One region of the Janthinobacterium svalbardense genome, then DNA from elsewhere that is predicted to be linked to it. Evidence: predicted binding sites of a transcription regulator. Region 1 holds the regulator's gene; the other holds the start of a gene.
The links. The regulator FliA, encoded in region 1, starts transcription of late flagellar genes. The targets are predictions, from matches to a motif close to CTAAAGTTTNNNNNNNNNNNGCCGNTA.

Region 1 (15,254 bases):
TTCCTGCACGCGCACCAGATCACGTTTACGCATCCGGAGACGGGCAAGACGGTGACCCTGAATGCGCCGCTGGCTGCCGAATGCGAGCGTTTCTTGGTAAGCTTGGGCAAACCATTGGCCGTTGCCGCACGATAGCTCTGCATCGCGTGCGGGGACACTACTCACAAGGTAGTCAGTCGCCATCATTCATTCTCAAGGAGCCGGCGGCTTTGCCGTCGGGAAACATGGCAAGAAAGCAATTTGATCTGATCGTCTTCGATTGGGACGGTACCCTGATAGACAGTACCTCGACCATCGTCAAGTGCATCCAGGCGTCGGCGAAAGACCTGGGCTTGCCAATTCCCACCGAGTTGCTGGCCTCGCATGTGATCGGCCTGGGCTTGCAGGAAGCCATGCAGCTGGTGATGCCAGATGTCGAGCCGAAATACCATGCGCGCATGGCGGAACGCTATCGCTATCACTATCTGTCGCGCGACCATGAGCTGACCCTGTTTCCCGGTGTGCAGGAAATGCTGCAGGAACTCTCGCAGCAAGCGTACTTTCTGGCCGTCGCCACGGGCAAGAGCCGTGTCGGCCTGAACCGTTCGCTGAACGCCGTCAAGCTGCTGTCGCTGTTCGATGCGACGCGCTGCGCTGATGAAACGTTTTCCAAGCCCCATCCGGCCATGCTGCAGGAGCTGACGCGCGAACTGGGGCAGGATATGCGCCGCACCGTGATGATCGGCGACACCAGTCATGATTTGTTGATGGCAAGCAATGCAGGCGCGGCCGGTATTGCCGTAGAGTATGGGGCGCATCCGGTGGAGCAGTTGCAGGCTTGTAATCCCCTGTATTCGGCCGCCACGGTGGCCGATCTGCACCAATGGCTGAGCGAGCACGCATGATGAGCGATGTTGTGGAAGTGTTGATTTGTGCCGCCGATGCGGTGGCCGACGGCGGCAAGGGCGTGCGCTTTCCCGTCTCGGCCGGTGGCGAAGCGACTACGGGCTTTGTCGTGCGCCACGGCGGCAAGGCATATGGCTACCTGAACCGCTGCGCCCACGTACCGATCGAACTGGACTGGGCCGAGGGCGAGTTTTTCGAGTCCAGCGGCTTGTATCTGATGTGTTCGACGCATGGCGCCATCTATGTGCCGGAGAGCGGCTACTGCGCGGGCGGTCCCTGCAAGGGTGGCCGCTTGCGCCCGATTCCCGTGAGCGAGCGCGATGGCCAGCTGTACTGGCAACCCGATGAGTATGTCCAGCCGCTGCCGGCCTGAAGCCGGGCACAGGCATTATTGCAATTTAAACAAAGTGAACCATGAGCGAAAACACGAATGACAAGCTGGACAGCAGCGCGCCAGCCGCCGGCCACGGCGCACCTGCGGGGAACTGGGAGCGCGATGTGCTGGAAAAGCTGGTATTTGCCACTTTGCAAGAGCAACGCGCGCACCGCCGCTGGAGCATCTTTTTCAAGGTGTTCGGCCTGCTGATCGTGCTGTTCGCCCTGTGGGTGTTTTATGACTACAACACGGCCGACGACAGCGAGACCCTGGGGCGCCACACGGCCCTGATCGACATCAGCGGCGCCATCGAGTCTGAAGGCAGCGGCTCGGCCGCCGTCGTCATCCCCGCGCTCGACAAGGCATTTTCCGATGCCGGTTCCGTGGCCGTGGTGCTGCACATTAATAGTCCGGGCGGCAGTCCCGTGCAGGCCGGCATGATCGTCGACGAGATGCAGCGCCTGCGCAAGGGCTATCCGGACAAGCCCTTGTATGTGGTGGTCGATGAAATGTGCGCCTCGGGCGGCTATTACATCGCCGCCGCCGCCGACCGAATCTATGTCAACAAGGCCAGCGTGGTCGGCTCCATCGGCGTGCTGATGGATGGCTTCGGCTTTACGGGCGTGATGGAAAAGGTGGGCGTCGAGCGCCGCCTGCTGACGGCGGGTGAGAACAAGGGCTTCATGGACCCGTTCAGCCCCCTGACGGAAAAGCACAAGGCGTATGCGCAAGGCATGCTCAATGAAATCCACCAGCAATTCATCGACGTGGTGCGCACGGGACGGGGCAAGCGCCTGAAGGAAACACCGGATACCTTCTCGGGCCTGTACTGGACGGGCGCGAAAGCCGTGGAAATGGGCCTGGCCGACGATTTCGGCACGGTCGACAGCGTGGCGCGCGATGTCGTCAAGGCGGAAGACATCGTCGACTACACGCAGCATGAAGGCTTGCCGGAGCGGGTGCTGAAAAAATTTGGCGCCGCCATGGGCGCAGGCGCCATGAAGGCGGCCGTACAGCAGTCACAACCGGCGTTGCGTTGAAGGCATTACTCTTGGCTGACAAGCAAGCCAGTCGAGAATGATTTTCAATAAGATGGTAATTTGGCTTGAAAAAGGGGCTGCTTGGGCTATAGTGAAAGCGTAGTTCTTTTCAAGGAGGGGCGATATATCAACTATGTTGTCAGTATGTGGTCAATGCTAACTTGATTGGCAGGTCTTGGAACTACTCGCCGCATCGCAGATGTGGTTTTGAGTGAATTTACATTCCTCACTGAAGTCCCGATGGGGCTTGGGAACGGCGGCGCAATGCCGCCGTTTCCTTTTGTGCGTCGTTCGTGCCGGGTGGGCTGGCATCGTGCAATGCGTGATCTGGTCTGGCTGGCAAGGCAGGCATGCGGGGTAGGGCATGGCAGGGCCGATGGTGGCGCGCTCAGGCGGCGCAGCCGTTACAGTGTGCGGGCAGGGGAGCCGGCGCCGCTGCTGTGTTGTTGCCGGAGCTGGCGCTGATGTCGGGTGGCATGTCCGTCATGGCGGGCGCGCTCACCTTGTCGGCTGCCGCATCCGCGTGCGCAAAACCGCCCAGTTCCAGCCAGCACATGAACTGGCATTGCACCTCGGCATGCCAGTGCGTCTGGCTCGCTGGCGATGGTGGCGCGTCCGCATCCTGCGGCGCAGGGGTGTTGCGCCAGCGCGCCACGCCGAGTCTGACCTTGTGCATGGCCGCCTGTTCTACGGCGATGCGCTGGCGCATGTCGGCGATGCTGCCTTGTAAGGCGATGGTATCGGTATGCTTCATACAATGTCCTTATGAGGGGTGGCGACTGCCACAATTCCTAAAGTACGTTAGGCGGATTCCTAACGAAGTTTCAGTCTATCAATGCGATATTCCGAGCGCTTGATATATCTCAAAGGAATGGGCCATTTATATCGAAATCTCACCTTGTGCATCGCCGTATCTGTGCCTGCGCAAGGCTGACGCACGGTGCGCCGGCTGGTGCAGGCGCCGCGCGCCGCCGCTTCACGCTGCCAGCCGCTTCTGGTAAAGTCACGCCCATGAGTAAATTATCCCTAGACCGCATCCTGCAATCGCAGGGTTTTGGCACCCGTAAATATTGTCGTTCCCTCATCGAAGATGGCGATGTCGTCATCGATGGCGTCACCCAGACCACTTACCGCACCACCGTCGAGACCGAAGGCCTGGTGCTGCACGTGTTTGAAGAAGAGTGGGTATACCGCGCGCACCTGTACCTGGCGCTGAACAAGCCCGCCAACTTCGAATGCTCGCGCAAGCCCAGCCATCACCCGGGCGTGCTGACCCTGCTGCCGGAACAGTTCACCTGGCGCGAAGTCCAACCCGTCGGCCGGCTCGACCACGATACGACCGGCATGCTGCTGATGTCCGACGATGGCCCCTTTATCCATGCGCAATCGTCGCCGAAGCGTCATGTTCCCAAGATTTATCAGGCTACCACGCAAGCGCCCGTGACCGATGAACTGGTGGCGCAGCTCTTGGCTGGCGTGCAATTGCACGACGAACCGGCCCCGCTGGCGGCCCTCGTCTGCGTCCAGCGTGGAGAATTCCAGCTGGAAATCGTGCTCGAACAAGGCAAATACCACCAGGTCAAGCGCATGCTGGCCGCCGCCGGCAACCATTGCAGCGCGCTGCACCGTTCCGCCATCGGCAGCCTGACGCTGGAGTCGCTGGGCATTGCCGAAGGCGAGTGGTGTTATCTGACTCCCGAGCAGATCGCGCTGCTGGCGTAAATCCCTCCTGACCGTCAAAGCCGGGGATTTCCCGGCTTTTTGACGTCTTTAGCCTCCATTGCCTGCCTAGACGAAGTTTCCCGTACATGAAATTAGCAACTTTGAAAGACGGCACGCGCGACGGCCAGCTGGCTGTCGTCTCGCGCGACCTGAAAACGGCCCATCTGGCCGATGGCATCGCCTCGACCTTGCAAAAGGCGCTCGACGACTGGAGTTTCATCGCGCCCCAGCTCGATTTGCTGTACCAGACCATCAATAGCGGCCGCGGCCATCGCGCCTTCGAGTTCGACCCTGCCAACTGCATGGCGCCCTTGCCGCGCAGCAGCCTGCGCGTGGCTGGCGCATCTTACCTGCAGCAGATCGAGCGGGCCTGCAAGGCCGCTGGCGTTGATGTGCCCACCAACTTGCGCGAAGCGCCGCGCCTGTACCAGGGGGCCAGCGATGATTTCCTCGGCGCTCACGACGACATCACCCTGGCGCACGAACAGTGGGGCATCGATTACGAGGCGGGCATCGCCGCCATCACGGATGACGTGGCCATGGGCTCGACGCCGGACCAGGCGCACCTGAACATCAAGCTGTTGATGCTGGTCAACGATATTACTCTGCGCAATCTGGCGCCCGAGGAGCAGGCCAGCGGCTGCGGCTTCCTGCAATCGAAGCCGGCCATGGCTTGCTCACCGGTGGCCATCACGCCTGACGAGCTGGGCGATGCCTGGCGCGGCGGCAAGGTGCATTACGCGCTGCGCTGCAGCCTGAACGGAAAATTGACGGGCCAGCCCCACGCGGGCGCCGACATGGCGTTTAATTATCCGCAATTGCTTGCGCATCTGTGCCAGACGCGCAACGCGCGCGCCGGCAGCGTGGTCAGTGCGGGCGGTGTCGCCAACAAGGAAATTAAAAAGGGATTTTCCAGCATCGTTGAGCGACGTCACCAGGAGATGATCGCCGATGGCGTCGCCAGCACACCCTATTTGCTGTTCGGTGATGTTGTTCGACTGGAAATGCAGGGCGATGACGGCAAGTCGCTGTTTGGTGCCATCGAGCAGACCGTCAAGCAGGCCGAGGCGCGCAAGTCGCGTTAAGTTTCATCTAGGCAAAGGGAAATACAGGGGAATTGTGCCCCTGTTCCGCCGATGGCGTCCGCACACTTGAACCGATAATGCGTCATGCCCAGTCCGTATTGCGCCTAACCAGGCTGCAGGACTTCACCGGAGTTGATTGATGTCGGAAGACAGCGACGCAGAAAAGACCGAAGCCGCGTCACCGAAGCGCCTCGAGCAGGCGCGTGAGGAAGGCGACGTTCCGCGATCGCGTGAAGTGGCCACGTTTACGGTGTTGATGGCGTCCGGCTGCTGCCTGTGGTTTGCCGGTGACGCCATCGTGCGCCGGCTGACGGCCGTCATGGTCTCCGGCCTGACCCTGGACCGGGAGCAAATCCTCAATCCCGACGCGATGATGTTGCGCATCGGCTACGACGTGGGTTCCGTCTTGCTGACTTGCCTGCCGTACGCGCTGGCGATCATGCTCGTCGCCCTTGCTTCGCCCGTGCTGGTTGGGGGCTGGCTGTTCAGTTCCAAGGCATTCACCCCCAATTTTGGCAAGCTCAACCCGATTCGCGGCCTGGGCAATATGTTTTCGAAGAATGCGCTGGTGGAATTGCTCAAGGCCATCGCCAAGACGCTCGTCGTCGGCGTCGTCGCCTGGATGGTGATGCAGCACCAGAAAGACGCCGTGCTGGGCCTGTCGGTCGAATCCTTGCGCGCCGGTTCGGCCCATCTGATCAGCCTGTTGATTACGGCCTTCCTGATGATCGTGGGCGCGCTGGGCCTGATCGCCGCCATCGACGGCCCGTACCAGATGTGGCATTACGCCAACAAGATGAAAATGTCTTTGCAGGAAGTCAAGCAAGAGTCGAAGGAGTCGGACGGCAATCCGCAGATCAAGGCAAAGATTCGCCAGATGCAGCATGAAATGTCGCGCCGCCGCATGATGGCCGACGTGCCGACGGCCGATGTGGTGGTGACCAATCCTACCCACTACGCGGTGGCCTTGAAGTATGGCGAGAATTCGCGTGGCGCGCCGCAGGTGGTGGCCAAGGGTATCGACGAGGTGGCGGCGAAGATCCGCGAACTGGCGGGCGAACACAAGGTCGCCATCCTGGAAGCGCCGGCCCTGGCGCGTGCGCTGTACCAGCACACGGACATCGGCGACGAGATCCCCGAGGCGCTGTATGGCGCCGTGGCCGAAGTGCTGGCGTATGTGTTCCAGCTGCGCAGCTACGGCAGTGGCCATGGCCAGCGGCCCGACAAGCCGAAAAAACTCGACGTGCCGCCCGAGCTCGATCCGCTCGACCCCGCATCGCAGATCAAGGCCGCAGCAGACGCGGCAGACAAGAATAAAGGAAGTACACCATGAACGGCCTGAGATTGCCAGCCTGGCTCAGCGGTATGAGCGGCAACGCCAGCAAGGGTCTCGCCGCGCCGATCATCATCATCATGCTGCTGGCGATGATGGTGCTGCCGCTGCCGGCCTTTATCCTCGACATCTTTTTCAGTTTCAATATCGCGCTGTCCATCATCGTGCTGCTGACGGCGCTGTACACGGTCAAGCCGCTCGACTTCATGGCCTTCCCGACCATCCTGCTGGTGTCGACCATGCTGCGCCTGTCGCTGAACGTGGCGTCCACGCGCGTGGTGCTGACGGAAGGCCATACGGGCGCCGACGCGGCCGGTAAAGTGATTGAAGCGTTCGGTCACTTCCTGATCGGCGGCAACTACACGGTCGGTATCGTGGTGTTCATCATTTTGACCATCATCAACTTTACCGTCGTGACCAAGGGTGCGGGCCGTATCGCCGAGGTGGGCGCCCGTTTCGCGCTGGACGCCATGCCTGGTAAACAGATGGCCATCGATGCCGACCTGAACGCCGGCCTGATCGGCGAAGACGAAGCGCGCCGCCGCCGCACGGAAGTGGCGCAGGAAGCGGAATTCTATGGCGCCATGGACGGTGCCAGCAAATACGTGCGCGGCGACGCCATCGCCGGCATCATGGTCACCGTCATCAATATCATCGGCGGCTTGCTGGTGGGTTTGCTGCAGCACGACATGGGCTTTGCCGACGCGCTCAAGAACTACACCCTGCTGGCCATCGGTGACGGCCTGGTGGCACAGATTCCTTCGCTGATCATTTCCACGGCGGCCGGTATCGTCGTCTCGCGCGTGGCCAGCGACCAGGACATCGGCACCCAGCTGGTGGGGCAGCTGTTTGCGAAACCGCAAGTACTGTATATCACCGCCGGCATCATCGGCGGCATGGGCTTGATTCCCGGCATGCCGAACATGGTCTTCCTGCTGCTGGCCTCCGCGCTGGCCGGCTCCGCCTATCTGATCAGCAAGAAACGCACGCAGGAAAAAGAAGCGGCCGAGAGGCCGGCCGACGTGCCGCAAGCCACCGTGGCGCCCGAGCAGGAAGAAGCTAGCTGGCAAGACATCATGCCCGTCGATACCCTGGGCCTGGAAGTGGGCTACCGCCTGATTCCCCTGGTCGACAAGACGCAGGGCGGCGAATTGCTCAAGCGCATCAAGGGCATCCGCAAGAAATTTGCCCAGGAAGTGGGCTTTCTGGCGCCGCCCGTGCATATCCGGGACAACCTGGAATTGAAGCCGTCCGCCTACCGCATCACCCTCAAGGGCGTGGAAGTGGGCGTGGGCGAAGCGTTTAACGGGCAGTTCCTGGCCATCAATCCCGGCATGGCCAGCGGCGCCTTGCCGGGTGTGGCCACCAGCGATCCCGCGTTCGGCTTGCCCGCCACCTGGATCGACGCCAGCTTGCGTGACCAGGCGCAATCGATGGGCTACACGGTCGTCGATGCGGGCACCGTGGTGGCCACGCACTTGAACCACCTGATCACCTCGCACGCTTCCGAACTGCTGGGCCGCGCGGAAGTGCAGTCCCTGCTCGATCACCTGGGCAAGGATGCGCCGCGCCTGGTGGAAGACCTGGTGCCGAAGATGTTGTCGCTGTCGACCTTGCAAAAGGTGCTGCAGAACCTGCTGGCCGAGGGCGTGCACATCCGCGACATGCGCAGCATCATCGAAACCCTGGCCGAGCATACGGTCAATACGCAAGACCCGAACGAGCTGACGGCGCTGGTGCGCGTATCCCTGGGCCGCGCCATCGTGCAGCAACTGTTCCCCGGTGCCGCCGAATTGTCCGTGATGACCCTGGACAGCCGCCTGGAGCGCCTGCTGATGCAAGCCATGGGCAATGGCGGCGACGGCGCCGGCATCGAGCCGGGCCTGGCCGATACCATCGCCCACCAGGCAGGGCTGGCCGCGCAGCAGCAGGAAGCGCTGGGCCTGACGCCGGTGCTGCTGGTGCCGGCGCCGCTGCGCGCCCTGCTGTCGCGTTTCCTGCGCCGCGCCTTGCCGCAGCTGAAGGTGCTGTCGCATGCGGAAGTGCCGGAAACCAAGACGATTCGCGTCACCAGCCTGGTGGGCGCGCAATAGTCGGCATTGTTAAGACCGCAAACCCAAGCGAAGGGCCGGGGTCGAACCCGATGGGGGAGTGCGTCCCAATGGGGGCGCACTCCGATCGCGAAGCGACGGGTTGCCGCCTTTTTGCTTATTTTTTAATCAATTTCCTGCCGGCAAACTGAATAACGGGTACTTTCCCGTCCTGTTCCTTCGATCATTTCCTCCAAGCATCGCTAATAATGGAAACTGTCCGGGTGATCTGTGTCCATGTGGAAGACAGCACCCAAGCAACAGGAGTCGACGATGGTCACACAGTTCAGCCAATATTGCGCCACCCCCGCCCTGGGAGGCCGGTCATGAATGTGAAGAAATTTACGGGCGCCTCGTCGCGCGATGCGCTGCGCAAGGTGCGCGAAGCGCTGGGTCCCGATGCCGTGATCCTGTCGAACCGCCAGGCCGATGGCGTGGTGGAAATCCTCGCGCTGGCCAATGACGATGCCGCTTCGCTGGCGTCGCCGCCGGCCGCGTCCGAAATGTCCCAGCCCCGTCCCCAGTTGCAGACCCAGTTCGCCACGCCGCAGCGTCAGGCTGCCCCGGCCCAGCGCCCGGCTGCGCCACGTCCTGCCGCACCGCGCCAGGCTGCCGGCGAGCCAGTGGACATGGCCCGCATGCAGCAGATGATGGCCAGCGCGCTGGCGCACGTCAAAGAGAACGCCGCCGCCGAGATGAGCGGCATGATGAATGAAATCCGCGCCATGCGCGGCATGATGGAAACCCAGCTGGCGGAAATCTCGTGGGGCTCGACGCAGCAGCGCGAGCCGCAAAAAGCCGTGGTGCTGCGCGAAATGCTGGCCGCCGGTTTCTCGGCCAGCCTGGCGCGCTACCTGATCGACAAGCTGCCCGCCGGCCTCGATGGCGCGCAAAGCATGCGCTGGATCAAGACTGTCCTCAGCCGCAATCTGAATACGGTCGCCAATGAAGACGCCATGCTGGAGCAGGGCGGCGTGTTTGCGCTGGTCGGCCCGACCGGTGTCGGCAAGACCACCAGCACGGCCAAGCTGGCGGCCCGCTGCGTGATGCGCCACGGCCCGGAAAAGCTGGCCCTGATCACCACGGACGCCTATCGTATCGGCGCGCACGAACAGCTGCGCATCTACGGCAAGATCCTCGGCGTGATGGTGCATTCGGTGAAGGATGAAGCGGACTTGCGCATCGCCTTGAAAGAATTGAAGAACAAGCACACGGTGCTGATCGATACGGTGGGCGTGAGCCAGCGCGACCAGATGGTGACGGAACAGGTGGCCATGCTGTCGGGTGCCGGCGCCGACGTGAAACGTTTGCTGTGCCTGAACTCCACGGCGACGCAGGAAACCTTGAACGAAGTGGTGCGCGCCTACCAGGGCAGCGGTCTGGCCGGCTGCATCATGACCAAGCTCGATGAAGCGGCCTCGATCGGCAATGTGCTCGACGTGGTGATCCGCCAGAAACTCAACCTGTTTTATGTGTCGAACGGCCAGCGCGTGCCGGAAGACCTGTACCTGGCCGACCGCGGCTACCTGATCGACCGCGCCTTCAAGCTCAAGCGCGATGCGGCGGCGACGCAGTTTTCCGATGCCGAACTGCCGCTCTTGATGGCGCAAGCGGCCGCCCGCAACAATGAAGCGCGCGGGGTGCGCCTTGGCTAATTTCGATTTCGACCAGGCCGAAGGCTTGCGCCGCATGCTGGCTGGCCCGCAGCCGCGCGTCATGACATTTTTATCGGCCACGCCGCAGGACGACAAGGGCGCCATGCTGGTCAACCTGGGCGCCTCGCTGGTCTACGGCGGCAATGACGTGCTGCTGCTCGACGCCAGCGGCGGCAGCGACGGCGTCGCCGCGCGCCTGGGACTGGCGCACGGTGCCAGCCTGCGCGACGTGGCGCGCCAGCAGTGCGCCTTGAACCAGGTCATCCACCAGGTGCCGCAAGGCTTCGGCGTGGCCAGCCTGGGCGCGCGCAACCACCTGATGGACAGCATGGACTATGCGGGCGAGGAAGAACTGCGCCGCCTTGGCAAGACCTTCGAGGTGCTGGCGCGCCAGAGCGGCATCGTGCTGGTCGACGGCATCATGGCCGACGCGGGTGCATGCTTCCCCGTGCCGCTGATGGCCTCGTCCGATATCGTGGTGCAAGTGTCGACCAGTGCCACCTCGATCAAGGCCGCGTACTGCCTGATCAAGCGCCTGAGCCAGGAGCTGGGACGTCGTCCGTTCGGCATTCTCGTCACCGGCGCTTCCGAATCCGAGGCAAAAGTGGTATACGATAATATGGCGCAGGCGGCGAGCCGCTACCTGGCCGTGAAACTGACCTCGATGGGGTCGGTACCTGCCGATGAGTATCTGCACCGCGCGGCGCGTCTGGGCCGCAGCGTGGTCGATGCCTTTCCGCTGGCGGGAGCCTCGGTGGCGTTTCGCGGACTGGCCGAGCGGCTGGCCCGTTCGGCGGCGCCGGTGCTCGGTGGCACCTTGTACCAGACGGGGAGCCCGCACCAGTTCAGCGTCTGAATCCATCATCAGCACACGATAGCAGTTAAAACAATAAGCAGCCTATGTACACGGTCAAAGGGAAATCGAACAAGGACTATTTGCTGACGGAGCACATTCCGCTGGTGAAGCGTCTGGCGCACCATATGAAGGCGAAATTGCCGCCTTCGGTCGAGGTCGATGACCTGATCCAGGCCGGCATGATCGGCCTGCTCGACGCCATCAGCCGCTATGAAGAGACGCATGGCGCACAGTTCGAGACGTATGCCGTGCTGCGTATCCGCGGCGCCATGCTCGACGAATTGCGCACCAGCGACTGGCTGCCGCGCAGCATGCGCCAGAACATGCGCAAGATCGAAGAGGCGATGAGCATTTTGCAGCAGCGCCTGGGACACCCGCCGACGGAGTCGGAAGTGGCAAAATTGCTGAAAATGTCGCTGGTCGACTACCAGGAAATGCTGGGCGACGGCGGCGGCCACCAGTTGCTGTACTACGAAGACTTTCATGACCCGGACGGCAATGACAGCTTTCTCGACCGCCATTGCGTGGACGAGAACAGCGACCCCTTGCGGTCCCTGCTCGATACCGATTTCCGGCAATCCGTGATCGATGCCATCGACGCGCTGCCGCCACGCGAGAAAATGCTCATGGGCCTGTACTACGAAGAAGAGCTGAACCTGAAGGAGATCGGCGCGGTGATGGGCGTGTCCGAATCGCGCGTCTCGCAGCTGCATACCCAGGCCGTCGCGCGCCTGCGGGCAACCTTGAGGGAGCTGGCGTGGACTGGTCCAGCGTAATCGGGCTGGCGCTGGCGCTGGCCGGCCTGCTGGTCGGCCAGGCACTGGAAGGCGGCAAGATGGCCTCCCTGCTGCAGCCGGCCGCCTTTGCCATCGTGGTCATTGGCACCTTCGGCGCCGTGCTGCTGCAAACGCGGCTGCGCACCTTCGTGCGCGGCCTGGAAATGCTGCGCTGGGTCTTCCTGCCGCCAGCCGACACGCGTGCCGCGCTGGCGCGCGACATCGGGCAATGGAGTTTGACGGCGCGCCGCGACGGCCCGCTGGCGCTCGAACGCCTGATGGAAAACACGGCCGACCGCTTCAATGCCAAGGGCTTGCGCATGATCGTCGACGGCATCGCGCCCGACAAGCTGCGCCAGTTGCTCGACGTGGAAATCTCCGCCTACGAGATGGCCGAACGCCAGGCCGTCAAGGTGTGGGAATCGGCGGCCGGCTATTCGCCCACCATCGGCATCCTGGGCGCCGTGCTGGGCCTGATCCACGTGATGGAAAACCTCACCGACCCGAGTAAGCTGGGCAGCGGCATCGCCGTGGCGTTTGTCTCGACGATTTATGGCGTCGGCCTGGCCAATCTGCTGTTCCTGCCGGTGGCGAACAAACTCAAGGCCATCGTTTCGCGCCGCGTACTGCAGTATGAAATCACGGCCGCCGTGCTGTACGACATCGCCACGGGCGACCACACGCGCATCATCGAAGAGCGCGTGGCCAGCCTGCTGCACGAGCACTGAGCATGATGCGGCGCGCGCGCAGGAAGTATGACGAGGAGCCGGACAACCAGGACCGCTGGCTGATCTCGTACGCCGACTTCATCACCTTGCTGTTCGCCTTTTTCGTCGTCATGTACGCGATTTCGCAAGTCAACGAAGGCAAGTACCGCGTCTTCCAGAATGCCATCGGCCAGGCCTTCAGCCTGGAAAAGGGCGCGCCGCCCATCATCATGGAAGCGCCGCAAGCCATTGCGCTGCCGAACCCCGCCCTGAAACGCCGCACGGAAGCCATCCGCCGCGAGCGCGAACACATGACGCGCCTGGCGCAGGACCTGACGTCCACGCTGGCGCCGCTGGTCAAGGAAGGCAAGGTGCGGGTCACGCAGACGAGCCGCGGCGTGAGCGTGGAAATCAATGCCAGCGTGCTGTTCGATCCGGGCGCCGCAGGGCTGACGATGGAGTCGGACCAGGCCTTGCGCGCCGTGGCCGTGCTGCTCAAGGATGACACGCACGACGTGCAGGTAGAAGGACATACGGATGTGCAGCCGATCAGCAATTCGACCTTTGCCTCGAACTGGGAATTGTCGGCCGCGCGCGCCAGCGCCGTGGTGCGCCTGTTCATCGCCAGCGGCGTGCAAGCGTCGCGCCTGACGGCCGTGGGCCACGCCGACAACATCCCCGTGGCGCCGAACGCAACGCCGGAAGGGCGCGCGCGCAACCGCAGGGTCGCCGTGACGATTTTGTCGGGCATCCCCGAGACGGTGACGGAAGTGCCGACGCCGCCCGTCGCACCGGCACCTGCTCCCGCCAACTGAACCCGGCGCTTGGTACAATCGCGCCTTCTCCCTTTTTATCTCTCCATCATGAAAAGCAGTTCCCTGGGCGGTCTCGTGTATTCCACTGAAACGGGCCGCATGTGTCCCGCCTGCCGCCTGCCGCTGGCGCAATGCGCGTGCAAGGCGCAGGCCAAGGTGGCGCCTGCGGGCGATGGCGTGGTGCGCGTGTCGCGCCAGACCAAGGGCCGCGGCGGCAAGAGCGTCAGCGTGGTGAAAGGCCTGGCGCTGGACGCCATCGCGCTGGCCCTGCTGGGCAAGCAGCTGCGCACGCAGTGCGGCTCGGGCGGCACCGTCAAGGATGGCGTGATCGAAGTGCAGGGCGACCACGTGGACACCATCGTGGCTGCGCTGGCCAAACTGGGCCATCAGGCGAAAAAAGCCGGCGGCTGATCGCCCGCGCCGCGTGCGGCATGCCGCCGCGCACCTGTGGTAACGTGCGCTTCCAGTCCACGCACGCCACTCATGATGAATATCAAGCTCACCGGCATCGCCATCGCCGCTGCCATCGCGGCAGCACTGGCGCTGGCGTACTGGCCCGCACCCGACGGCGGCGCGCCGGAATCTGTGGCTATCGCTGCCGCCAGCGCACCAGCGGGGCGCAGCCTGGAATCGTATTTGCATATCGATGCTTCCGTCCCTGCGGCTGACGCGTCCGTTGTCGTTTCCCTGGTGCAGCGGCTCGAACGCCTGGCCGCCAGCGGCAGGCCGGAAGACGCGTATGCGGCCTACAACCTGCTCGACGACTGCATCGTCTTCCAGCGCGAAAGCCGCTTGCCGGGGCTGGAATTCGAGCTGGGCCGCGAGATGACGGCAGAAGAAAAAGCCGCCCAGCAGCAGCTGTGCGCGGGCCTGACGCAGCGCCAGCGCGACGACCGTCTCGGCTACCTGGCCACTGCCGCGAAGGCGGGCGTGCCGGGCGCCGCCACCCTGTTCCTGTCGGAAGGGCCGTTCGGCGACCGCAGCGCGTTGCGCAACCGTCCCGACGATCCGCTGGTGCAGGCATGGAAGCGGCAAGCCATCGCCCAGCTGACGGCGCAGGCGGATGAAGCTGAACTCTCCAGCGTGGCGACCCTGATGATGACCTACCTGCGCGATGGCGAGATGGTGCAGAAAGATGCGCCGCAAGCGTATGGCTACCTGCTGGCCCTGCGCCTCGTCTACGACGACATCCTCGCTCCCGGCGTCACCAATCCGTATCAGGATGAATACTGGCACTGGCTGCAGGATGAGCTGACCCCGGCGCAGCAGGCTGCCGCCGCAGCGAAGGGGCAAGCCATCGCGGCGAAATTTCGCCAGCATACGGGGCGTCCCGGGCACGGCTGAGCTGGCAAAGCCGCTGCGCCTTGCCGGGGGATAGGCTCTAAATAAGGGACTTAGCCGATGACGACGCGCCGGCTGGCCGTGTTCGTCGTCGGTTGGCCGCTGGGGCCGTAGAAATTGCCGCTCTGGGCCGTGGGGCGCATGGCGTTCAGGGCGCCTTGCGTGTGCAGCATGTGCTTGTTGACCAGCAGGCTGTTAAGCCGGTTCTGTTCTTTCGCTTCGCGCGTGGTGTCGAGCAGGGCTTTCCACAGGGGCGCCGCTTCGGCTTCGCTGGCGCTGATCAGCCAGTCTTCCATGCCCGCTTCGGCGGCCGTGAAACCGGCTGCCGCCAGCGCCTGGTGGCGTTGCGCCGCCAGTTGGCTCAATTGTCCGACGAGTGCCGTCTTGCGCACCGTGAGCTCCGTGATTGCATCGATGTCAGCCGCAACCAGATGCCGCTGTTCTTCTTTCATCAATGCCAGCAATGTGGTCATGAGCTGTTGCTCGTCGCGCAGGCTGGAAAACGGAGTCACTGATTGCATGAGGGAACCTATCTATTTCGTGAGTGCAGCAAGTCCTTGACTGTGTCGAGGA
Region 2 (15,254 bases), 2.7 Mb from region 1:
CGTTGCATCAAATGGCCAGGCCCCGGCATTGCGCCGCAGCCCACACTGCGCCATGCTCCAGCGGCCTGGCGGCCGATGGCTGGAGCTTATTTCTTTTGCTGGCGCACGCGCTGTTGCTGTTTTTCCTGCGTTTGCTGGCGATTCTGCTTGCGCTCAAACAGGGTGACCGCATCTTTCTTGGCTTGCTCGGCGGTACGCATTTCCTCATGCGCATCGTGCGGAACAAAAAATTCGGCATCCTGCGCCGCCACGACCAGCTTGATGGCGGCGTCGTCGTCGAGGTCATACAGTTCTGTCAGGACGGTGGTGACCTCGTCCAGGTATTCTTCGTAAGTGAGGGTGGTCATGCTGTAGTCCTTAAGTGAATGGCGCTGCGCACCGGCCCGGCAAAGTGCGCAGATAACCGGCCATTTTACCCGATGCCGGCCGTATCGGCAGACAGCGACTGCAAGGCATCGGCCACGCGCGCGTAGCGCAGGCGCACGCCCAGCTCGCGCTTGAGGCGCGTATTGTGCAGGCGGCGCGATTCGGACATGAACGACAGCAGCATCGGCGTGACCACTTGCCGCAGCTCGGCACGCGGCAGGCGCGGCGGGCGCGGCAGGCCAAACGTATCGGCCACGGCATCGAAATATTCCGCCATCTTGAGTTCGCTGTCATCGCTGGCGTGATACACGCGTCCCGGCTTGCCGCGCCACAAGGCCCGTTCGATGATGCGCGCCAAATCATCGGCATGGATATGGTTGGTGTACACATCGTCGCCCGCGGCCAGGGCCGGCGTGCCTTCGCGCAGGCGCTTCAGGGGCAGGCGGTCGGGCGCATAAATGCCGGGCACGCGCAGGATGGCCACGCTGGCGCCACAGCGCGCGCCCCAGGCACGCAAAACCTGTTCCGCATCCACGCGCCGCTTCGCGCGCGCATTGCCCGGCGCCGTCGGGCGCGTCTCATCGACCCAGGCGCCGCCGCAATCGCCATACACGCCGCTGGTACTCACATACACCAGGCGTGCATGCTCGGGTAAAATGGCGGCCAGATTGCGCGTGCGCCGGTCCAGCAAGCCCGACGACAGGGGCGGCGCCAGGTGCACGATCATCGTCGCCAGTCCCGCCAGCCGCTTCAGGCTGGCGCGGTCGTCGAGGTTGGCCACGATGGGCACGGCGCCGGCCGCCCGCAGTTGCGCGCAACGCGCCGGCTGGCTGGTGACGGCAAAGACGCGAAAGCGCGCGCGCAGCAGGGGCAGCAGACGCATGCCGACGTCGCCGCAGCCCAGGATCAGCAAGCGCGGCAAGCCCACCGGCTTGCGCAAAGAGTGCATTAACATATTTTTCATCTCAAGGATTGTATGACTTTTCAAATTACTGTTCAGCCCAGCGGCCACCAATTCAGCTGTGAAGCGGACGAAACCGTCCTGTCGGCAGCGATCCGCGCCGGCGTGGGCTTGCCGTATAGCTGCAAGAGCGGCGCCTGCAGCTCCTGCAAAGGCAAGATCGTGTCCGGCAGCGTACAGCATAAGCCATACCAGGCCCGCTCCCTGACGGAAGATGAAGCGGCCGCTGGCTACTCGCTGCTGTGCTGCGCCGTGCCGCAGGGCGACCTGGTGGTGCAGGCGCGCGAAGTGGCGGGCAGCAGCGACTACCCGATCAAGAAAATGCCGTCGCGCGTGACCACGATTGAAAAAGTCGCGCCCGACGTCGTCGTGCTGACCCTGCAATTGCCGGCCAGCGAGCGCCTGCACTACCGCGCCGGACAGTATATCGAAATCATGCTGCGCGATAACAAACGCCGCAGCTACAGCATGGCCAGCGCGCCCGTCGACGGCGGCCCCGTGAGCCTGCACATCCGCCACATGCCGGGCGGCCTGTTCACCGACCAGGTATTTGGCAGCATGAAGGAGCGCGACATCCTGCGCTTCGAAGGCCCGATGGGCACCTTCTTCCTGCGCGAAGATTCCGACAAGCCCGTCGTGCTGCTGGCCTCGGGCACGGGCTTTGCCCCCTTGAAAGCCATCGTCGAGCACATGATCAACGAGCAATCGCCGCGCCCGATCACCCTGTACTGGGGCGCGCGCCGGCCGCACGACCTGTACATGGATGCGCTGTGCCGCCAGTGGGCCGCCGACTTGCCGCAGTTCACCTATGTGCCCGTCGTCTCGGAAGCCTTGCCGGAAGACGCCTGGAGCGGCCGCACGGGCTTCGTGCACCAGGCCGTCATGGCCGACCTGCCCGACATGTCCGCGTACCAGGTGTATGCCTGCGGCGCACCGATCGTCGTCGAGTCGGCCAACCGCGATTTCGTACAATTGTGTCAACTTCCAGCCGACGAGTTCTACGCGGACGCCTTCACCACGGAAGCCGACCTGGCCAAGTAAGCATCCAGACAGCGGGGGGCTGCTGGCGCGGCATCCGCTGCCCCCCTCCCCGCTGCCCCCTGGAAATGTCATGTCCCTCGCGTCCGCCGGCAACGGCTTCAGTATCCTGCGTCACCGCAATTTCGCTTGTTACCTGTCCGCCCGCGTGCTGGGCACCGTGGCCGTGCAGATGCAAAGCGTGGCCATCGGCTGGCAGGTATACCAGATCACGGGCAGCCTGTTCGACCTGGGCTTGATCGGCCTGGCGCAGTTCGCGCCCTTCCTGGTATTGATTTTGCCGGCCGGCCACGTGGCCGACCGCTACAACCGCCGCAACATCATCGCCTGGTGCCTGGCGGCGCAGCTCGCTTGCGCGCTGGCCTTGCTGGCGTTTACGTTAAGCAACATTTCCATCGTCTGGCCCGTGTTTGCCGTGCTGGTGCTGTTCGGCAGCGCGCGCGCCTTCATGATGCCAGCCACGCAAGCCGTGCTGGTCAACATGGTGCCCACGCAACACTTCAGCCGCGCCGTCGCGCTCAGCTCGTCGAGCTCGCACGTCGCCATCATCCTGGGGCCCACCGTGGGCGGTCTGCTGTATTACTTCGGCCCCAAGGTGGTGTATTTGATCTCGTCCGCGCTGCTGGTGCTGTCCGTCCTGCTGATGCGCGCCACCACGCCGGCGCCGCAAGTGGTGCAGCGCGCCCCAGTGAGCTGGCATACCCTGCTCGAAGGCTTGCGCTTCGTCTGGTCGAAACCCATCGTGCTGGGCGCCATTTCGCTCGACCTGTTTGCCGTGCTGTTCGGCGGCGCGACGGCCCTGCTGCCGGCGCTCGCGCACGACGTGCTGCATATCGGCCCCAGCGGCCTGGGCCTGCTGCGCACGGCGCCGGGCGCCGGCGCCGCCCTGTGCTCGATCGCGCTGGCCATCTTCCCCATCACGCGCCGCGTGGGCGCGTGGATGTTCGGCGGCGTGGCCGTCTTCGGCCTGGGCACCCTGGTGCTGGGCAGCACCAGCTATTTCCCGCTGGCGCTGGCGGCGCTGTTCCTGATGGGTGCCGGCGACATGGTCAGCGTCTACATCCGCCACCTGCTGGTGCAGTTCGAGACGCCCGACGAGATCCGTGGCCGGGTCAGCGCCGTGAATGCCGTCTTCATCGGCGCCTCGAACGAACTGGGCGAATTCGAATCGGGCTTGACGGCCGGCTGGTTCGGCCTGGTGCGCGCCGTGCTCTTCGGCGGCGCCGCCACCCTGGCCGTGACGGGCGTGTGGGCCGTGCTGTTCCCCGTGCTGTCGCGCATGGACCGCTTCCCCCACCACGAGAAGGAAACGGCCGCCATAACGGCCACCGCAAGCGCAAGCTAAGAGCTAAGATGCGCTATTACCACTGCGAACTCGCACCATGAAAATCACGCTTCCCTTGCACAGCTTCATCCGCAGCCGCCCCCACCTGAGCATGGCCACGGCCATCGGCGTGGCGGCCGGCCTGCTGCTGCCCTCGTCCTGGCAAGAGATGACGCGTTTGCTGACGGCGTGGAATGTTGCCGTCTGGTTCTACCTGGCGACGATGGCCTGGATGATGATGCGCGCCAACCATCACAAGGTGAAGGTGATGGCCGCGCGCCAGGATGAGCGGGCCGCCACGGTCCTGTCGGCCCTGTCCGTCGCATCCGTAATGAGCCTGGTGGCCATCGTCTCGCAGCTGTCTTCGATGAAAGACATGGCGCCGGACGAGCGCGCGCTGCACTACGGCTTGACGATCCTCACCCTGGTCGGTTCCTGGTTTCTCGTCGGCACCCTGTTCTGCTTTCATTATGCCCACCTGTATTACCAGGCCGACCCCGCGCTACGCCCCCTGAAGTTTCCCGACGACGAGCAAAACCCCGATTACTGGGATTTTCTGTATTTCGCCTTCACCATCGCCGTGGCCGTGCAAACGTCGGATGTCTGCGTGCAGACGCGCCTGATGCGGCAGATCGTGCTGGGGCAATCCGTGCTGAGCTTTTTCTTCAACCTGGTCGTGCTGGGCCTGTCGATCAATATTGCCGCCGGCCTCATCAATGGATAAAGCTGACTCGGCTTGAAAAGATTCTGCGAGGAAACTTGACCTGGCTGTAGGGTTAAGCTCATCTTAATCGTGCGCACCCTCTTGAAATACCAGAAAGAGGAGTAAGATAAGTTCCATGCACAGAGGTCATGTGCATGAGGCAGCAACCAGGCCGCAGCACGCCTGAGATGGGTTTTTTTTGAATTGACAGGAGTAAGCATATGCAAATCAATATTCATACCGACAGCACCATCGCCAACACCGCTGGACTGAACGAACATGTGCAATCCGTACTTGAAAGCGCACTGAACCGCTTCCGCGACAACCTGACCCGCATCGAAGTCCACATCAGCGACACGAATGGCCCGAAAGGCGGCGCCGACGATATCCGCTGCGTCATGGAAGCACGCGTTGCTGGCTATCAACCGATTGCCGTGACCGAACAGAACGCCACCGTGCATCAATCCGTTGCCGGCGCCACTGACAAACTGAAACGCGCCATCGATAGTGCCCTGGGCCGCCTGCAAGACAGCAAGCGCCACGCCACCGGCAAGAATGCCGTGATCGATACGGCTGAAGCGGAAGAAACCGCCGAGTAACTCCCCAAACTGCAGCACTCTTCAGTGACCAAGGCAGCCGTTCAAGGCTGCCTTTGCACATCCGCCCCGCCTTTCGCGCTCTGCAACAAGAATGCCAAAACCGGCAGCATTCCAGCGCATGGACGCGAGAATGAAATAATTGTCGTATTTCCCACAGTAAGTGACATCAAGCAAGCCTTTGCCGTTACAGCCAAGGCCGCTTTACGCTATCATGAAGATACCGGTCCTCTGCTCGCGCGCACCGGCTTTTTGAAAGTATGATTGTGGAACAGATCGGCAACTTCGGCGCTTCAGGCTGCAACATCGGCGATTTACAGCTATTTAGCGATGCTGCGGACAGCCAGACGGCCGCCATGCTGGCGCCCTGCCCCGTCATGCGCCTCGAAGCGGGCGAAGCCATTGCCGACAGCCAGGGCACCAGCCTGTACATCGTCCTGCGCGGCTCGCTGGCCGTCGCGGCCGACACCCACACGGGCATGGATGACGGCACCGTCAGCAAGGTCTTGCCCGGCGAAAGCGTGGGCGAACAATCGGTGCTCGATGAAGCGAGCAACCTGGCCGCCATTTCCGCCCTGGAAGAAACCGATTTGCTGGTGATCGACGCGGCCGTCGTCTGGGAATTGATCGAACAATCGAACGGCCTGGCGCGCAACCTGCTGCGCTTGCTGTCCTTCCGCATCCGCGCCGCCAATGCCCTGCTGCGCCGGCGCCAGAAACTGGGCGAATTCTACCGCCAGCTGTCGATGGTCGACAGCCTGACGGGCCTGTACAACCGCGCCTGGCTGACCGACTTACTGCCGAACATGATCATCACCGCCCACGCCAGCGGCTCGCCGCTATCGCTGGTGATGATAGACCTCGACCATTTCAAGCGTTTCAACGACACGCACGGCCACCAGGCGGGCGACCAGGCGCTGCGCATCGCCGCGCAAGTGCTGGGTGCAGCCCTGCGGCCGACGGATTTTGCCGTGCGCTATGGTGGCGAGGAAATGATCGTGATCTTGCCCGATACCAACGAACACGTGGCCCTGCGGGTGGCCGAGCGCCTGTGCGAGCGCATGCAGCACGCCATCATCTTCGCCGACATGCGCAGCGCGCTGCCGCATATCACGGGCTCCTTCGGCGTGGCCAGCCTGGCGGCCGAACAGGACGATGAAGCGCTGATCGCGGCCGCCGACGCGGCGCTCTACCGGGCAAAAGCCTCAGGCCGCAACAGGGTCATGCTGTAGCTCAGGCAGCCTTGCTGTCGGCCGGCTTGGCCGCATCATCCTTCTTGCTGCTGTGCGCGGCGATGAAATCCGCGTAGCCCTTCTGCACCAGCTCGTACGTCTTGTCGATATTGCCGGCGATATCGCCATTCAGCACTTTCAAGCCGTCCAGGATGTCGCGCGCTTCCTTGAAGCCTTTTTCCATGCCGCCGCTGATGGTGTCCATGAACTTGCTCAGAGCCGCATCGTCGTCCATGCCGGGATTCTGTTTTTTGAACGCGTCAAAAAAACCCGTCGACAGCGACACGATGCGGCTTGCCGTCGCTTCGGCGCTATTGTCTTGCGAGGCCGCGTTCTGGATCGCATCGTCGCCGTACTGGCCCTTCAGCGCTTCATTGATATTCGTGATGGCCGTCTTGTACAGCAGCGCCAGCGGCTCGTTTTCCGAACCGAGCGAGACATTCAGCGACGCCTGGATGATGGAGGCGTTCAACTGCAGCTTGCTGCGCTCGTTCACGCTCATTTCAGTGTTGACGCCGTCCTTTTTCTGGACTTTATCGTCCTTGCCGGCAACGCCCGTACTGACGGAAGTCACGGAAGGGGTGGAATTGCCGCTTGCGGCGATGGGAATTGACACGATAGACCTCCTTGAACGGACAATGTATGCCACCATGCGGGAAACGCCGTGATGACCATCCTCTCGTGTAGTATCGGCAGGTTTTCAGAAAACTGAAGCGGCCCGGACAATTAAGATAACAATTAAGCAAGCAACGACATCAATGACTAACCAGACATTTCTTTGGCACGACTACGAAACCTTTGGCGCCCAGCCGCGCCGCGACCGCCCGGCCCAGTTCGCAGCCATCCGCACGGATGCCGAACTCAACGAGATCGGCGAGCCGATCATGCTGTATTGCCAGCCTGCCAATGATTTCCTACCCGATCCGCAAGCGTGCCTGATCACGGGCATCACGCCGCAGCAATGCTTGCAACTGGGCGTGCCCGAGCACCAGTTCGCCGCCACCATCGAAGCGGCTTTTTCGGAACCGGGCACCATCGGCGTGGGCTACAACACCATCCGTTTCGACGATGAAGTCACGCGTTTCCTGTTCTGGCGCAACCTGATCGACCCGTATGCGCGCGAATGGAAGAACCATTGCGGCCGCTGGGACATCCTCGACGTGGTGCGCATGACGCACGCGCTGCGCCCGGAAGGCATGCAATGGCCGAAGCGCGACGATGGCCAGACCAGTTTTAAACTGGAACACTTGAGCAAGGCCAATGGCCTGCTGCACGAAGCGGCGCACGATGCGCTGTCCGACGTGCGCGCCACCATCGCCCTGGCCCGCCTGATCCGCGAAAAACAGCCGAAACTGTTCGAATTCTGCCTGGCCCTGCACAAGAAGGACAGGGTCGCCAGTGAAATGGGCATGCACCTGGCCTCCGCCGAGCGCCAGCCTTTCCTGCACGTGTCCGGCATGTTCCCCGCCGAACGGGGCTGCCTGGGCGTCGTCTGGCCGCTGGCCACGCACCCGAGCAACAAAAATGAAATCCTCGTCTGGGATTGCGCCTACGACCCGCGCGAACTGTTCAGCCTGGACGCCGACACCATCCGCACGCGCCTGTTTACGCGCAAGGAAGCCATGCCGGAAGGCATGACGCGCCTGCCGGTGAAAAGCGTACATTTGAACAAATCGCCCATGCTGGTCGGCAATTTAAAGACCCTGTCGCCGGCCATGGCCACGCAATGGGGCATCGACATGGATGCGGCGAAGGTCAACGCCCAGCTGGCCGCCACGGCGCCGAACATGGATGCGATCTGGGCCGAAGTGTTCCAGCGCCCGGGCGCGAACGTGGCGCTGGACGTGGATGAGGATTTGTACAACGGTTTCGTCAGCAACGACGACCGCCGCCTGCTCGAATCCTTGCGCCGCGACACGCCGGCCAAGCTGGCCACGGCTCGCCCTTCGTTTGCCGACGAACGCTTGCAGGAATTGCTGTTCCGCTACCGCGCCCGCAATTTCCCGCAAACCCTGAGCGAAGCGGAAAACCTGCGCTGGGAACAGCACCGCGCCGCCCGCCTGTTCGACGGCGACGGCGGTGCCCGCACCATCGAAATGCTGTTTACGGAAATCGACGTGCTGTCGGAATCGGTCGATGAGCGGGGCGAGGAAATTCTCGGTGAACTGTACGATTACGCGGAGATGGTGGCGCCCATGCGCGACTGAAACCCAAGACAGCCGTAGGTCGGAATAGCGGGGCAAAGCCCCGCGTAATCCGACAACATTGTTGACGTTACCGGTGTTGTCGGATTACGCGGCTACGCCGCTAATCCGACCTACGCTGCGCGGTGTTGATTGATCGCATCGCGCGTTTCAATCGCCACGCGGCGCGCCGCATCGGCGAAGTCTTCGCCCGCTTGCGGCGTGGCGTAGATGATGGCGCGCGACGAGCTGATCATCATGCCCATGCCGTTCGCCGTCTGGCCCGCGCCGACGGTCGCGGCAATATCTCCGCCCTGGGCGCCGATGCCGGGCACCAGCAGCGGCATGTCGCCGACGATGGCGCGCACTTGCGCCAGTTCTTCAGGGAAGGTGGCGCCGACGACGAGTGCGCACTGGCCATTCTTGTTCCATTTCTCGGCCACCAGGCGCGCCACGCGCTGGTACAGGGGCACGCCGTCCGTGTCGAGGAATTGCAGGTCCGAGCCGCCCGGGTTCGAGGTGCGGCACAGGATGATCACGCCGCGGTCTTTCCACGCCAGGAAAGGGTCGAGTGTATCCTCGCCCATGTAGGGGTTGACGGTGACGGCGTCGGCGCCATAGCGCTCGAACGCTTCGCGCGCGTATTGCGTCGCTGTGGCGCCGATGTCGCCCCGTTTCGCGTCGAGGATCAGCGGGATGTGCGGGTAATGTTCGCGCACGTAGCGGCAGATGTCTTCCAGCTGTTTTTCCGCGCCCAGCGCGCCGAAATACGCGATCTGCGGCTTGAAGGCGCAGGCCAGGTCGGCCGTGGCGTCGATGATGCGCGTGCAAAAGGTGGTGATTCCATCGGGCAGATCGCGCAGTTCGGCCGGCAGTTTCGCCAGGTCCGGGTCCAGTCCCACGCACAGCAGGGAATTATTGGCCGTCCATGCGGCGGATAATTTATTGATGAAATTCACGGCACACCTCTATATTCAGTTGCAAACCCCGTATTGTAACGCGGCGCGGTCCCATCAAGTCAGCCGGTGCTGGCGGCCGGCGCTGATTAAACCGACATTGCAGGCCGTTTCAGGTATATTTGCCGCATCCCTTTTACTCTGCACGGAAACCATCATGCAAATCACCAAACAATTCACCCAATGGCTGCGCCTGACGCTGAGCATCACCGTCCTGGCCGGCATCCTGACGGGCTGCGGCTACAACGACTTCCAGAGCAAGGATGAAGCCACCAAGGCCGCCTGGGGCGAAGTGGTCAACCAGTACCAGCGCCGCGCCGACCTCATCCCCAACCTGGTCAATACCGTCAAGGGCTATGCCACGCACGAGCGCGAAACGCTGGAAGCGGTGACCAAGGCGCGCGCCGCCGCCACCAGTTTCCAGATCACGCCAGAAGTGCTGAACGACCCGGCCGCGTTCGAGAAATTCCAGCAAGTGCAGGGCCAGCTGTCGTCGGCCCTGTCGCGCCTGATGGTAGTGTCCGAGAAATACCCGGACCTGAAGGCCGATACCAGCTTTCGCGACTTGCAGTCGCAGCTGGAAGGCACGGAAAACCGCATCACCGTGGCGCGCCAGCGTTACATCGTCGCAGTACAGGATTACAACGTGCATGCGCGCAGCTTCCCGAACAACCTGACGGCCATGGTCTTCGGCTACAAGGTCAAGCCATCGTTCACGGTGGAAAACGAAAAAGCCATCTCGACCGCACCGACCGTCAACTTTGGCAAATAAGATGAAAGCCTGGTCCTACCTCGCGGCGCTGGCGACGGCGCTGCTGCTGTGGACGATGCCGCCAGCCGGCGCGCAGGGCTTGCAGCCCGTGCCGCCGCTGGCCGCGCGCGTGACGGACAATGCCGGCATGCTCGATGCCAAGCAAAAAGCGGCGCTGGAAGGCGTGCTGGCCGATTACGAAGCCAAGACGGGCAGCCAGATCGCCGTGCTGCTGGTCAAGAGCACGGAACCGGAAGCCATCGAGCAATACAGCATCCGCGTGACGGATGCCTGGAAGCTGGGCCGCAAGGGCGTCGATGACGGCGTGCTGCTGATGGTGGCGAAAGACAATCCATCCTCGCTGCGCCGCCTGCGCATCGAAGCGGGCCGCGGCGTGCAGGGCGTGCTGACGGATGCGCAATCGAAACGCATCCTGCAAGACGTGATCGCCCCGCACTTCAAGCAAAACGATTATTACGGCGGTCTGGTCGCCGGCGTGGGGTCGATTGCCACCTTGCTGAACCAGGAGCAATTCCCCGCACCCGCCCAGCAAAAGGCCCCGGCCACGGTGGAAGCGGGCGGCCTGACCTTCTGGCTGCCGCTGCTGTTCTTCGGCTTTCTTGTGCTACTGACCGTGTTCCGTTCGCGCGGCGGGCCTAACAGGCTGCAGCGCGGCAGCAACTGGTCCAGCGGCGCTACGGGTGTCGTGCTGGGCAGCATTTTGAGCCAGGCGCTGAACAACCGCGGTGGCGGCGGAGGCTTCGGCGGTGGCGGTGGTTTTGGCGGTGGCGGTGGCGGCGGCGGTTTTGGTGGGGGCGGCGGCGGTTTTGACGGCGGCGGCGCCTCGGGAGATTGGTAATGACGAAACAACTGACATTCGGACAGCGCTGCGGACGCGCTTTAAAACATTTGCGCGGCACGCCCGCGACGGCGCGCCAGGCGTTTCCAGAACGCACCCTGAAAGCCATCGAGACGGCGATTGCCGGCGGTGAAGCGATGCACCAGGCGGAAGTGCGCCTGATCGTCGAGGCGGCCCTGACGCCTGGCATGGCCTACCAGGGCGTGAGCAACCGCGAGCGGGCGCGCGAACTGTTCGCCCAGTATGGCGTGTGGGATACGGAAGACAACGTTGGCGTGCTGATCTATATCAACCTGGCCGAACACCAGGTCGATATCGTGGCCGACCGCAACGTGGGCCGCCGCGTCACGCCGGAACAGTGGCAAGGCGTATGCCGCACCATGACAGGCGGCTTCAAGGATGGCAATTACCACGACAGCACACTCGATGCCTTGCAGCAGTTAAATACCTTGCTGCAAAGCCACTTCCCCGCCGATGGCACGCGCGGCAACCAGTTGCCGAACGAACCCATCCTCCTCTGATTCCTTCCCGCCGAGGCGATTACATGAAACTACTCAATAAAACCGCCATCGTCACGGGCGCCACGCAAGGCATCGGCCTGGCTTGCGCCACCCGCCTGATCGCCGAAGGGGCGCAGGTGATGCTGGTCGACATCAAGGAAGAAGGCGCGCAGGCGGCGGCCGCCCTCGGTCCGCAGGCGCGCTTCTTTTGCGCCGACGTCAGCCAGAAGGCGGACGTGGACGCCATGCTGAAGGAAACCCTGGCCCAGTTCGGCCACATCGATATCCTCGTCAACAATGCGGGCGTGACGCACGCGGCCGATTTCCTCGATGTCTGCGAAGACGATTTCGACCGGGTCATGCGCATCAACCTGAAATCGATGTTCCTATGCGGCCAGGCCGTGGCGCGCGAGATGGTCAAGCGCAACAGCGGCTGCATCATCAATATGTCCAGCGTGAATGCGGAGCTGGCGATTCCGAACCAGGTGCCGTACGTGGTGTCGAAAGGCGCCATCAACCAGCTGACCAAGGTCATGGCCTTGAATCTTGCCTCGCATGGCGTGCGCGTAAACGGCATCGGCCCGGGCACCATCCTGACGGAACTGGCCAAGCAGGCGGTGCTGTCGAGCCCCGAGGCGCGCCACACGATCCTGTCGCGCACCCCCTTGGGCCGCTGCGGCGAACCGGAAGAAGTGGCCGGTATCGCCGCATTCCTGGCCAGCGACGACGCCACCTACATGACGGGCCAGACCATCTATGTCGATGGCGGACGCATGGCACTCAACTATACGGTGCCCGTGAAGGAGTGAAACAAGCGAGTTATATCAAAAATGCATAATAGATATCTAGAAAGACAATTAGACACATATCGTGCGACGCAGCATAATGCACCTGTCTCCACTATTCTCCTCCAAGAAAATAGTTTTAAGCCCGCTTTCACCAGCGGGCTTTTTTTTTCTGTCGCCCTTGAAACATGGCCATTCTTGCCATGACACCCAATCTTCGCGGTCATTCTGCCGGTCGAAAAAAAATGTTGCGGCGTGTCATCGGCCCGTCATGTTCGCCCCCTATACTTGCTTCATCTGCTGTACAGGCAACCGATATGCCTGACTACAGACAGGTGTGCCGCGATGGCACACCACTCCCCTTTCATGATCGTGGCGCGCGCCGGCAAGGCGCGCGACATGGTGAGCACCGAGCAACTCTCACTCTTGACCCATTTCATTTGGGTTTTTGGCCCGCGTCTCCGCGGGCCTTTTTTTGCCTGTCCATTAAGCTCTTGCGCAAAAACATGGTGACCCGCCACGCACATGATATTGTGACTGCCTTTCCATTTATCCTGACGCATCATGCCTGCAGCATTGCCCGAACTCTGTTTTGCCGACCGCCACGCACGCCTGCGCTACCGCACCGCGCTGCTGCTGTATGCCCTGGTGATTTTGATCGGCGATATCCCGGGCGTGCGCGCGGACGTGGGCCAGTATGCGTCGGGCGGCGTACTGCATTCCTTCGGCTATGGCGTGCTGGCCCTGATCCTGTTCAGCGGCACGAACGGCGGCATGGCGCGCCGGGCGCTGCTGTCGGTGCTGATGGTGGCGGCCATGGGCGCGCTGGACGAATTCATCCAGAGTTTCCTGCCTTACCGCCGTGGCGCCGTGAGCGACTGGGTGGTCGATATCACGGCCGCGGCGGCGGTCTGCCTGCCGCTGTGTTTCCTCTGGCCCAAAATGGTCGCCTCTGCCCTCGGCAAGGGAACGCCGCAACCGAATGCCTGAATGCGGCATGACCGCCCGTCAGGCGCGGTCCGCTTCGCTATCCTGCAATGCCAGCGGCAACTGCCCCTGGCTGCCCGTGCCCAGGCGCCGCATCAGGGCACGCGTCTCGCGCCGGCTGCCGGCCCCCATGGCGCGTGCCGCATCGCGCTGCATGTCCAGCAACTGTTCCGAGCGCGCCAGCCGCACCAGGCCATGCAAGGCCTGCGCCAGTACATGGCGCGCACGGGCATCGCGCGCGGTGCCGCCGACGGCCAGCACCAGTTCATTGATCAGTTTTGCGGTAGGACCAGATGACATTTTTTCTCCCGATTCAACAGTGAGGAAACGTGCGGGCGCACGACCTAGTGATTACCAGCATCGTTTATACCAAGCACGGCAATTAGACACTTGATCTAGCTCAATCGCTCATGACGGTTGCAGAACATCCCCGCGCCGCCATGCTCTTACATGCAGCAATCGCTGCTATCCGCATCATCGCGGGTACCGATCCTGAGTGTTCGACCATGAGGAGACCAAGATGAGATCGAAAAAAACCCTGCTGCTGGCCGGCCTGGCCTGTACCTTGCTGGTGGCCTGTCATTCCACGGACAGTACCAGCGTGGCGCGCAGCAATAGCGGCGAAACCTACGCCGTACCGGCCGGCACGACGCTGCAAAGCAGCATGCCGGCCAGCAGCATGCGCAGCGATACGGATCAGTCCGGCATGAACATCAATTCAGCGACGGTGCAGTCGATAGTGACCGTACCGCGTGGCATGGATCAAGGCAGTGCCGACATGCAGGCGGGTACATCGGGTACCGCTGGCAGCACCTCGGGTGCGGCGGGCAATATGCTGTACCGCGTCACCTTGCGCCTGGACGACGGCACGACGCGCACCTTCATGCAAAATACCCCGCCCGTCTTCCAGATTGGCGACCGGGTCAGCGTGCAACAAGGCGTGCTGCAGCGCTATTGACAGGTGCCGGGGCTTACCGGGGCTTGCCGATCCCTGCCAATAGCTACTGCACAGGGCCGCATCAGGCCAAGGCCAGGGTCAGCGGGCGACTGCGCCCCTGCACCATGGCCGAGGGCCAGGCCGGGTCATGCGTCAGGTTGTGCAATTGGTTGCCGTCGAGCAGAAAGGTGTCTTCCACCGTGCTGCCTGGCAGGCTGGGGTGGAAGGCCAGCGCCATGCCTCGCTTGAGGATGATTTCCGTGTGCGCGCCGGCCGCCACTTCGGGCGCCAGGTAGCCATGGATGCCTCCTTGCCGGCTGGTACGCACCGTATCGGGCTGGCCGGCATACGCGTAGGCGCTGTCGAGCGCGTGATACACCATGCTCAGCGCGTGGCCCGTTTCGCAAGCGTCGAGCGCCACCGCTTCCAGCGCCAGCATGGCGGCATCGGCATCGTCCATGGCCACCGCCGCGCCATCGGCGCGATGCTGCGCCGGGCCGAAGCGGCGTTGACGAGTGAGGCTGGCGCACAGGCCGAAACGCCGCGCGCACAGGGCCAGTACGGCTTGCGTGCCCAGCACCAGCTGGGCCGGCGGCGCGCGCCGATACCGCTGTTGGCGCTCCGCGCCGCTGACCAGCACATGCACGGCCTGCAAGCCCCGCAGCCACAGCGCGCGCACGCAGGCGGCAGCCAGTTCCTGCTCGCTCCAGTCGGGGCGGGCCTGGCGCAGCGCATCGGCGGCCGCGCCGGCAGCCAGCTGCCCCACCTGGCGATAGCGCTGCTGCTCCGATTCCAGCAGCACCAGCCGCTCTTCGCGCAGGGCCACGGGCAGGCTGCGTTCGTGCAAGCCTGGCCGGTCAGACAAGACAGGCGCACCACCGGCCGCATGCTGCACGAAATGCTCGCGCAACTCATACAGCTGCGGCTGCATCCAAGGCGATACTTGCCACGTCCATGGTCCGCGCACTTCTTCCTCGCGCATGCGCATGGCTTCGGCTTCGTCCGTCAGGATGTAGGCCGCGTCGCGCGTCACCAGCACTTCCGCGCAACCGCACTCGGCCGTATGGCTATGGCTG

Region 2: CNX70_RS07285 (DUF5610 domain-containing protein) is a predicted target of FliA. The motif match lies at 6,908-6,934, and genes of this name have one in related genera.

Annotation. Positions count from the first base shown of each region.
Region 1 covers NZ_CP023422.1:5,257,337-5,272,590, reverse strand. Annotated here, with positions in the region: gene CNX70_RS23495 (RluA family pseudouridine synthase) at 1-135, shown strand, start outside; gene CNX70_RS23490 (HAD-IIIA family hydrolase) at 225-884, shown strand; gene CNX70_RS23485 (Rieske (2Fe-2S) protein) at 881-1,258, shown strand; gene CNX70_RS23480 (S49 family peptidase) at 1,300-2,301, shown strand; gene CNX70_RS23475 (hypothetical protein) at 2,690-3,055, opposite strand; gene CNX70_RS23470 (pseudouridine synthase) at 3,313-4,023, shown strand; gene CNX70_RS23465 (fumarylacetoacetate hydrolase family protein) at 4,110-5,108, shown strand; gene flhB (flagellar biosynthesis protein FlhB) at 5,248-6,441, shown strand; gene flhA (flagellar biosynthesis protein FlhA) at 6,438-8,534, shown strand; gene flhF (flagellar biosynthesis GTPase FlhF) at 8,858-10,186, shown strand; gene CNX70_RS23445 (MinD/ParA family ATP-binding protein) at 10,179-11,042, shown strand; gene CNX70_RS23440 (RNA polymerase sigma factor FliA) at 11,087-11,818, shown strand; gene CNX70_RS23435 (flagellar motor protein) at 11,800-12,546, shown strand; gene motD (flagellar motor protein MotD) at 12,552-13,340, shown strand; gene CNX70_RS23425 (translation initiation factor Sui1) at 13,389-13,751, shown strand; gene CNX70_RS23420 (hypothetical protein) at 13,824-14,684, shown strand; gene CNX70_RS23415 (flagella synthesis protein FlgN) at 14,735-15,202, opposite strand; gene flgM (flagellar biosynthesis anti-sigma factor FlgM) at 15,211-15,254, opposite strand, start outside.
Region 2 covers NZ_CP023422.1:1,673,341-1,688,594, reverse strand. Annotated here, with positions in the region: gene CNX70_RS07320 (hypothetical protein) at 87-347, opposite strand; gene CNX70_RS07315 (SDR family oxidoreductase) at 413-1,330, opposite strand; gene CNX70_RS07310 (CDP-6-deoxy-delta-3,4-glucoseen reductase) at 1,343-2,368, shown strand; gene CNX70_RS07305 (MFS transporter) at 2,439-3,710, shown strand; gene CNX70_RS07300 (DUF1345 domain-containing protein) at 3,748-4,413, shown strand; gene CNX70_RS07295 (HPF/RaiA family ribosome-associated protein) at 4,614-4,991, shown strand; gene CNX70_RS28060 (hypothetical protein) at 5,016-5,252, shown strand; gene CNX70_RS07290 (GGDEF domain-containing protein) at 5,255-6,220, shown strand; gene CNX70_RS07285 (DUF5610 domain-containing protein) at 6,222-6,836, opposite strand; gene sbcB (exodeoxyribonuclease I) at 6,979-8,427, shown strand; gene pyrF (orotidine-5'-phosphate decarboxylase) at 8,538-9,362, opposite strand; gene CNX70_RS07270 (LemA family protein) at 9,517-10,131, shown strand; gene CNX70_RS28505 (TPM domain-containing protein) at 10,133-10,969, shown strand; gene CNX70_RS07260 (TPM domain-containing protein) at 10,969-11,490, shown strand; gene CNX70_RS07255 (SDR family NAD(P)-dependent oxidoreductase) at 11,514-12,278, shown strand; gene CNX70_RS07245 (VanZ family protein) at 12,819-13,244, shown strand; gene CNX70_RS07240 (hypothetical protein) at 13,263-13,541, opposite strand; gene CNX70_RS07235 (hypothetical protein) at 13,762-14,199, shown strand; gene CNX70_RS07230 (M24 family metallopeptidase) at 14,261-15,254, opposite strand, start outside.